Regions from separate parts of the Mesorhizobium sp. M7A.F.Ca.MR.245.00.0.0 genome, predicted to be linked through region 1. Evidence: predicted binding sites of a transcription regulator. Region 1 holds the regulator's gene; each other region holds the start of a gene.

Region 1 (2,199 bases):
ATCGCGCTGGCCATCCAGGGCATCACCGACACCCGTGCCCGCGCCATGCTGTGGTCGCCGATCACGCCGCACACCGACATCGCCTTCGCTGACATATTCGAAGACGAGTTCGGCATCCCTGCCATAATGGAGAACGACTGCAACATGATGGCGGTGGCGCTGCGCTGGCGCGACCCCGATCGTTACCGCGACGATTTCATCGCTATCCTTTTGTCGCACGGCATCGGCATGGGACTGGTGCTGAAGGGCGAATTGTTCACCGGCACCCATTCTTCGGGCGGCGAATTCGGCCACATGATCCATCGGCCGAACGGCGCGCTATGTCGCTGCGGACGGCGCGGCTGCGTCGAAGCCTATGCGGGCAATTACGCCATATGGCGCAACGCCAGGCAGATGGGCGAGGATGCAGAACCCGTTGCCGATGTCAGCGACGCCGACATGCGCGCCCTGGCTGCCGCGGCCCGCGAAGGTGACGGACCCGAACGGGAAGCCTATCGCAAGGCCGGCGAAGCGCTCGGCTACGGCCTCGGCAGCCTGTTCGCGCTGATCGATCCGGCGCCGGTCGCCATGGTCGGTGTCAGCGCCGCCGCCTTCGACCTGATCGAGCCGGCATTGCGGCAAGCGATTGCCCAGACCGCCGGCGGCCAGCATTCCAAATCGATTTCCTTCGACACCGAGCCGAACGAACTGCCGCTGATCCGCGAAGGCTGCGCCATGCGGGCGCTGATCTTCGTCGATCAGGAGATTTTTGCGCCGGGCGTGCAGGCGAGATCCGGTTTCGGCGGCAAGAACGTGGCGTGAGTTCAAACGAGGGAGTTCAGTCCTCTCGGATGGCGTATCCGGCCCCACGGATCGTGCGGATGACATCAGGCATACGGCCATTGTTGACCGCCTTGCGCAGCCGGCCGACATGCACGTCGACTGTGCGCTCGTCGATGTAGATCGTCTCGCCCCAGACATTGTCGAGCAGCTGGCTGCGCGAGAACACGCGGCCTGGATGGCGCATCATGAATTCGAGCAGGCGGAATTCCGTCGGCCCAAGCCGGATCTCGCTCTTCTTGCGATAGACACGGTGCGACTCGCGATCGAGCACGATATCGCCGACCTTGAGCACGCTGGACAGCACTTCCGGCTTGGCCCGGCGCAGCAGCGCCTTGACCCTGGCCATGAACTCCGGCGTCGAGAAGGGCTTGACCAGATAGTCGTCGGCGCCGGTCGACAGGCCGCGCACGCGGTCGCTTTCCTCGCCTCGCGCGGTCAGCATGATGATCGGCAGCCGCTCGGTCTCGGGACGCATTCGCAGGCGCCGGCAGAGTTCGATGCCCGAAACCGCAGGCACCATCCAGTCGAGCACCAGAAGATCGGGAACGTTCTCCTGCAGCCGGATTTCGGCCTCATCGCCGCGCGTCACCACCTCGACCTGGTAACCTTCGGATTCAAGATTGTAGCGGAGCAGCACGCCTAGCGGCTCCTCATCCTCCACCACCATGATGCGTGGTGCGATCATCGGCTGGTCACCCCTGTTATGCCGCTGGCGCGGACATTGCCGTCTCGTCCTGCTTCGGACGATTGGCTGGCAGCTGCGTGCCGGTCAAAACATAGTAGGCATTTTCGGCGATGTTGGTCACGTGGTCGCCGATCCGCTCGAGGTTCTTGGCGCAAAACAACAGGTGCGTGCACGCCGTGATGTTGCGGGGATCTTCCATCATGTAGGTCAGCAGCTCGCGGAACACCGAGGTGTATTTGACGTCGATGCGTTCGTCATTGTTTCTGAGCGTGGCAAGCGCTGCCGCGTCAGCGGCGGCATACTCGTCGACGACCCCCTGCACCTGGATCAGCACCAGCTGCGCCATCGCGTCGATCGAATGCGAAAGATCGTGCGGCGTGACGCTCAGCCCGACAGTGCCGACGCGCTTGGCGATGTTCTTGGCAAGGTCGCCGATGCGCTCGAGGTCGCCGGCCATGCGGATCGAACCGACCACCGCACGCAGGTCGTTGGCCATTGGCTGGCGCTTGGCGATCAGCGTGATGGCGCGATCGTCCAGCTCGCGCTGGCGCGCATCCATGATGGCATCATCGGAAACCACGCGCTGCGCCAGCGCATTGTCCGAATTGAGCAAAGCCTTGGTCGAGCCACTGACCATCGAGCGGGCGAGATCGCCCATGTCGCGGATCAGCTGGCTGATCTGCTCCAGATCC
Region 2 (2,199 bases), on a different contig from region 1:
CAGCGTTCCCGCCAGCACGCCTTTGACCGGCGTACCGGCTGCCTTGGCGAGAAAGTCGCGCATCCGGTTGACCGACAGCGCCTGGATGCCGTTTGCCATGAAATCCAGACCGAGCATGAAGATGCCCAAGCCGCCGATCACCGGCACGAGGATGTCCTTGAAGATATCTATGTCCATTTCAGGCAGTCCCCAACAAGTCGCCACGACGACGCGGTATGAAGTTCAGTTGCTGCGCAAGGCAGCTTCGTTCGGGTCAGTTTCCGACCGGCAATTGCCTTGCCCAATACTGTTCGATCTGGCCAATGAGCGCTTTCGGCAGCGGCACATAGCCGAGTGCGGTGGCGTCGCCGGCACCTTGCGCGAAGGCGAGCCGGAAAATATCATGCACGCGGCGATAGCGATGTTCCGAACGCCCCGCGACCTGGACAACGGCGAACACCGCCGTGCTGATCGGGTACGCACCATCTCCGCTGCGATTGGTGAGGGAGGCGAAGAAGTCGGTCGTTTCCCCCCAGGCGACGGAGGTGGCCGCTGCTTGCACGCCCTGCGGGTCCGGTTTGACGAACTTGCCGGATTTGTTCTGGACCGCTGCGAAGGGAAGGCCGGCGCGAAGAACCTGGCCGTATTCGGCGTAGGCAATCGCCCCCTTGCTCGCAGCCACGGCACGAAGAAGCGCTTGCGTACCTTCCGCGCCTGTCCCGAGCGGCCAGTCGATCAGAGTGTCGGCTCCAAGCTTCGTCTTCCAGTCTTCGCTTGTCGATGACAGAAACTCGGTGAAGACATAGGTTGAGCCCGAACCGTCCTGCCGGTGGATGACGCTGATGGCGAGATCGGGAAGGGCTATGTCGGGATTGAGCACCCCTATCGCAGGATCGGACCAGGACTTTATCTTGCCCAGATAGATGTCGGCGATCACCGGGCCGGAGAGGCGCAGACCTTGCTCCGGCAGGCCATCGAGATTGGCGACCACCGCGATCCCGCCCATGACGATCGGAAATTGCTGCTGGCCGTTCCTGGCGAGATCATCAGCCGGCACGGGAACATCCGTGGCGGCGAAATCCAGTTCGGGCTGCGCAAGCCGCATCAGGCCGGCAAGGGATCCGACCGGTTCATAATCGACGGTCCAGTCCAGCGTGAAGAAGTCGCCGCCGTCGGCGCGTGCAGCCTTGTATGTCGTTGCCCACTTGCCGATGATCGGCGCGGCCAGTGTCGACCCCGCACCGCGAATGGGCTCAGCCCGCGCAGCGGATCCGATCATGGCCCCGATGATTGCAAGGGCGAGCGCAGCTGCCGCCCCCGAAATCGTTGGCCGTGCACCGCGCAATAAAGCTAAACCTGCTGACAACATAAATTGAATCCCAACTATACTGCCGCCGCTATGTAGGCGCGCATCAATGGCCATACGCCTGCGAAATGAGGCGTCAGCTGAAAACAAGATCGCTCTTCTCTTGTATTAATTCTTCTTAACGGTTGGATGACAGTGGGTCCCGGCGGAAAGGCTTCTCGACTATTCCGAAGACCTTTCGACTGCAAAACCTGAACAAAAAGCCGCATCGCGTGAAAGTCGGCGGGAAAGGTCATCCTCAAACACTGAGATAGAGACCATCCGCTTCCGGATGGAAGAGGCTCTAACCGGCGAGTTTTCCGCCCTGCATCGGCCGCGGTGCGCCGGTCGTGCTCGGAAAGCTGATCGGCAGGCCGCGCAGCACGCGCACCGCGAGGAAGGCAAAACACTCCGCCTCGACCGCGTCGCCGCTCCAGCCGAGGCTCTCGGCCTGCACCACTTCGACGCCGGCACGGCTGGTCAGCATCGCCATCATGGTCGGGTTGTGGCGGCCGCCGCCGCTGACCACCAGTTTTTTCGGACGGCTTGGTAAGAGGTCGAGTGCCTTGCCGACGGCTCCAGCGGTAAAGGCGGTCAGCAGTGCCGCGCCATCCTCCGCATCCAGCCCGTCCGCCATGGCGGCGCCGAAGTCGAAACGGTCCAGCGATTTGGGATAGGGCTTGGTGAGATAGGGGTGCTGCAGCAGCTTGGCCAGCCGCGCCTCGTCCACCTTGCCCGCACCGCCGAGCGCGCCGTCGCGGTCCATCTCGCCGAGCCCCTTCGACTTGATGAAATCGTTCAGCGGTGCGTTGGCCGGTCCGGTGTCGAAGGCAACGACATTGTCGATGCCATCCCACCAGGTGATGTTGGCGACG
Region 3 (2,199 bases), on a different contig from region 1:
GCCGGGCACGCTCAGGCTGTCGGTTGGGCTGGAGGATGCCGACGATCTGCTCGAGGATATCGCGCAGGCCCTGAAGGCCAGGTAGGAGGCTTCAGGCGCCGGACGGCGTCTCTTCCAGCTCGGCCGTCTTGGTGCCGATGGTCATCGCATTGCCGCGCCAGTCGACGGCGCCGCCGAGCCAGCCGCGTCCCCACATCGCCGGCAGGATCAGGTCGCGCGCCATGATCGCGACGACCATGCGTGGCGACAGGTACCAGCCCTTGGACCAGGCCAGGGCGCACTCCGGAAGGTAGAAGGCCGCCAGTACGGCAATGGCGGTTGCCCAGAGGCCGAAACCGGCACTGGCCGCGGCAATCAGCGCAAGCACCAGCGGCACCAAGGCGCCGGTCAGGATTTCGGGTGCGAAGAACAGCGGGAAAGTGACGCGGCGCAGGCGCGCCCAGCGGGCCTGACGCGACCAGATCTCGTCAAACGAGCGCCGGCCAAGCGGCTGCTCGAAGGGGGCGGCGACGAGATTGACGCGCAAGCCGAGGCTGTTCACCAGCTTGGTCGCGGCGGCGTCCTCGGCGATCTCGGCGGCCAGCGCGCGGATGCCGCCATTGGCGTCGAGCATCGGCTTGTTCCAGAGCATGCTCTTGCCCTGGGCAAAGCCAAGGCCGAGCGCCTCGCCGGCATATTGCCAGCGCGCCTGCAGCGTGTTGAGGAAAGCGCATTCGACCTCGGCCCAGAAGCCGGCAGGCCGGGAGCCGATCGGCGTCGAGCAGACAAGGCCGGTGCCGGGCCGCCAGGCAGCCATCAGGTGCTGGACGTAGTCTCTCGGCATCAGCACGTTGGAATCGGCCAGGACGACCCAGTCGTGCCGCGCCGCTTCCCAGCCCTTGACGCAATTGTTGAGTTTCGGATTGGCGCTGATGCGGTCGTCGCCGATAAGCAGCCGGGCTGGCACTTTCGGAAACCGGACGATCGTCCTGTTTATCAGTTTGACCACCGGATCGTCGGCATGGGCAACGCAGAAAATCAACTCGTAGCGCGGCCAATCGAGCGAGAAGGCGCGTTCCAGCGTCTCCTGCGTGAACGGCTCGACGCCGCGCGACGGCACGACGATCGACACCGGCCGCGGCTTGGCGGCCGGCGGCCCAATGGTGTGGCGCCGTTTCAGACGCGAAGCGGCGAGCACGATGCTGGCGAGATTCGAGAGGATGAGGACAGTTGAAAGCGTGGCGGCTATGAGAGTGAGTTCCATCGAGATCCGGTCACTCCAGGAAAACCGGTCCGCAAGATGGCCGGTTTCAACAGTTCAGCAGAGCGCCCGAGTCGCGCATCACCAGTCCGCGCACACCATCATTGTCATATGTCACTTAAATGACATTCTTTGTCGGCACCTGCCCGCGAGGTCGGCCAGAGGAGGCTTCGGTCGGTTGACCTAACCGCACAGAGCGCCGAAAGTTCCGCTGGAACCGTTTTTTGGAGCCGCTTATGTATAGCGCCGTCACGCGCAACATCGAAGTGCAGGTCAGGCCATTCTATCTGGAGGACCGTTCGGATCCCTCGGAGAACCGCTATGTCTGGGGCTATCAAATAACGATCGACAATCAGTCGGACGACTTCGTGCAGCTTCTGTCGCGCTATTGGCATATCACCGACGGCACTGGCCGGGTCGAGGAAGTGCGCGGCCCCGGCGTCGTCGGCGACCAGCCCGAACTCAATCCCGGCGACAGCTACCAATACACGTCCGGTTGCCCGCTCTCGACACCATCCGGCATCATGGTCGGGCACTACACGATGCGCAACAAGCGGGGCGAGACATTCGACATCGCCATTCCGGCGTTTTCGCTGGACCTGCCGGGGACGCGGCGGACGGTGAATTGATTTCGCCTCACCGGCCGCTCCGCGGCCGGTGAGGCGTGGTTTTCTCTCTACTGAGCCGCGAATTCCGCCGGGTCGAAGTCATATTGCTTCGAGCAGAATTCGCAGGCGACGTGGATGCCGCCGTCCTCGGTGCTGTCCTTGATCTCCTGCGCGGAAAAACCCTCGAGGATGCCGCGGATCTTGTCCCTGGAGCACGAGCACTGGTCGGCGACCGGAACGCCGCCGAAGACGCGCACGCCATGCTCGTGGAACAGCCTGTAAAGCAGCCGCTCGGCACCGATCGTCGGGTCGATCAGTTCGGTCGGCTCGATCGTGCCGAGCAGCGCCAGC
Region 4 (2,199 bases), on a different contig from region 1:
CTGTACAGGACAGATACTAACACCGGGAATCAACAATGCAAGATGGCAATGCCTCGGCACTTTCAGCCGGCGTGAAGATTTCGGGCTCCCGAGAAAAGGGGCTCAACCGGGTGCTCGAGATTCTGGAGTTTCTTCACACCACCCAGCGCGCGATCGGCATTGGCGACCTTGCCAAGGGCGTGAACGCGCCCCGCTCGACGACCTATACGCTGGTGCGGTCGCTGGTCGATGCGGGACTGCTGGAAATGGAAGGCGACGGCAATCGCGTCTATTTCGGCAAGAAGCTCTATCTCTACGGAATGGACTATGTGCGGGGCAACGACCTGTTGAGGCGGGGGCGCCAGGAGGTCGACAATCTGTCGCGCGAGACCGGCGAGACTTCCGAACTGTGCATGCTGCAGAGCGGCCGCTATACGATCGTCCATGCGAGTCCCGGCACCAGGCCGTTCCGCATCAGTTCCGCCACCGGCTTGCAGATACCGCTGCCCTGGACGGCCTCGGGGCGGCTGCTTCTGGCGGGGCTGGAGAAGGCTGAGATCGAAGGCATGGTGTCGGACGACGATCTCGTGCTGCCCGACGGGCGCAAACTGCGGCTCGACGATTTCGTCGCGGACATCGCAAAAGCGCAGGTCACCGGCTATTGCGTCACTTCGGGCCTTGTCGATGCCTATACGAAGTGCCTTGCCGCACCGGTGTTTTCAGCGCCGGGAAAGGTCGAGGCGACGATGTGCCTGGTGGTCCCCATCGATACGTCCGAGGGGCGGACCGGCGAACTTATCGGCCTGCTGCGTGATCGTGCCGCGAGGCTTTCGATCGCCGGGTAGCGCGAGCGAGCGAACGCCAACTCACGCAATGATGTCGGGAATGATCTTGTCTTCCAGCGCCATCAGCCGGTCCTTCAGGAACAGCTTCTTCTTCTTCATGCGCTGGATCTGCAGCGGATCGCAGGCCATGGCGATCATCGCGTTGATGGCCGCATCGAAATCGGCGTGTTCCTGCTTCAGGCGGGAAAATTCTAGGCGAATATCGGCCTGTTCCTGATCGGACATTCTCTACCGTCTGCACGTCTGCGGCGCCCAAAACTGGGCCTGATTGGGCGGGACCGGGTGTTTTGTCACCGGCGTGCAGCCCATATCACATTTCAAGGTGTCGTGGAATGCTACCACGGATCATTCGACATCGCGGCCGGATGGTGGCACAGTGTCATTGTGCCGTCACAGAAGCGAACCTGCGGTGGACGCGCCGTGACGGTTGCAATCGAGGAAAACCATGAAAGGGAGAACCAATCATGTCTCTTGCATCCCATCTTGATGAGTTGCAGCGGAAACACGGCGACATCGAACGTGAAATCGATGACGCGATGAATCATCCATCGGTAGACGACCTCGAAATCGTGAATCTCAAGCGACGCAAGCTGGCACTCAAGGACGAGATTGAAAAACTAAGAGGCAAACCGACCACGCATTGATGCCCTCCTGACATAGCCGCCCAATATCCGCGGCCTCTTTTCCCGGCGGCGCCCCGCCGCCGGCTTGGAGGGTTTTGATTTTCCAGCACCGGTCTGTCAGCCGAAGCTGGACTTGCACCCGGCTCAATCTCCGCTTCGGCCGTCTCCCGTTTCGCCAGATCATCGATTGTTTCTGGTCGCCGGCGGCGGGCGATTCCGGCCAGTGGCGACCTGTCGCCATTGACAAGCCATCTTTGCTCCTCCACCTCATGCCCGGACCTCAGCGCATCGGCCCGGGGCGTCGTTGTGCGTCCATGCAGGACACAAGATGCTCCAGAGACAAAAGGCTGCCGGCATGACCGGATATTTTTCCTCTCCTTTCCCCCGCCGCACGTCGGTGGGCGTCGATGTCGGCGGCGTGGTCGTCGGCGGCGGTGCGCCCGTTGTCGTCCAATCGATGACCAACACCGACACGGCCGATATCGACCAGACGGTTGCGCAGGTCGCAGCACTGCACCGGGCCGGCTCGGAAATCGTGCGCATCACTGTCGATCGCGACGAGAGTGCCGCCGCCGTGCCGCGCATTCATGAGCGGCTTCAGCGGCTTGGTATCAACGTGCCGCTGGTCGGCGATTTCCACTATATCGGCCACAAGCTTTTGGCCGATCATCCGGCCTGCGCCGAGGCGCTGGCCAAATACCGCATCAATCCGGGCAATGTCGGCTTCAAGGACAAGAAGGACCGCCAGTTCG

Evidence for each region. The regulator PhoB, encoded in region 1, activates phosphate uptake and scavenging genes when phosphate is short. The targets are predictions, from matches to a motif close to TGTCATNNANCTGTCAT.
Region 2: pstS (phosphate ABC transporter substrate-binding protein PstS) is a predicted target of PhoB. The motif match lies at 1,464-1,480, and genes of this name have one in related genera.
Region 3: EOB80_RS11400 (ceramide glucosyltransferase) is a predicted target of PhoB. The motif match lies at 1,352-1,368, and genes of this name have one in related genera.
Region 4: EOB80_RS27900 (YdcH family protein) is a predicted target of PhoB. The motif match lies at 1,202-1,218, and genes of this name have one in related genera.

The regions. Positions count from the first base shown of each region.
Region 1 covers NZ_RZTE01000030.1:39,018-41,216, forward strand. The annotation lists gene EOB80_RS24885 (ROK family protein) at 1-801, shown strand, start outside; gene phoB (phosphate regulon transcriptional regulator PhoB) at 818-1,507, opposite strand; gene phoU (phosphate signaling complex protein PhoU) at 1,524-2,199, opposite strand, start outside.
Region 2 covers NZ_RZTE01000003.1:309,688-311,886, forward strand. The annotation lists gene EOB80_RS06415 (Na/Pi symporter) at 1-177, opposite strand, end outside; gene pstS (phosphate ABC transporter substrate-binding protein PstS) at 254-1,258, opposite strand; gene EOB80_RS06425 (anhydro-N-acetylmuramic acid kinase) at 1,629-2,199, opposite strand, start outside.
Region 3 covers NZ_RZTE01000008.1:3,414-5,612, forward strand. The annotation lists gene EOB80_RS11395 (O-succinylhomoserine sulfhydrylase) at 1-85, shown strand, start outside; gene EOB80_RS11400 (ceramide glucosyltransferase) at 92-1,243, opposite strand; gene apaG (Co2+/Mg2+ efflux protein ApaG) at 1,477-1,869, shown strand; gene EOB80_RS11410 (Hsp33 family molecular chaperone) at 1,917-2,199, opposite strand, start outside.
Region 4 covers NZ_RZTE01000040.1:35,519-37,717, reverse strand. The annotation lists gene EOB80_RS27910 (IclR family transcriptional regulator) at 36-824, shown strand; gene EOB80_RS27905 (DUF465 domain-containing protein) at 846-1,049, opposite strand; gene EOB80_RS27900 (YdcH family protein) at 1,289-1,468, shown strand; gene ispG (flavodoxin-dependent (E)-4-hydroxy-3-methylbut-2-enyl-diphosphate synthase) at 1,803-2,199, shown strand, end outside.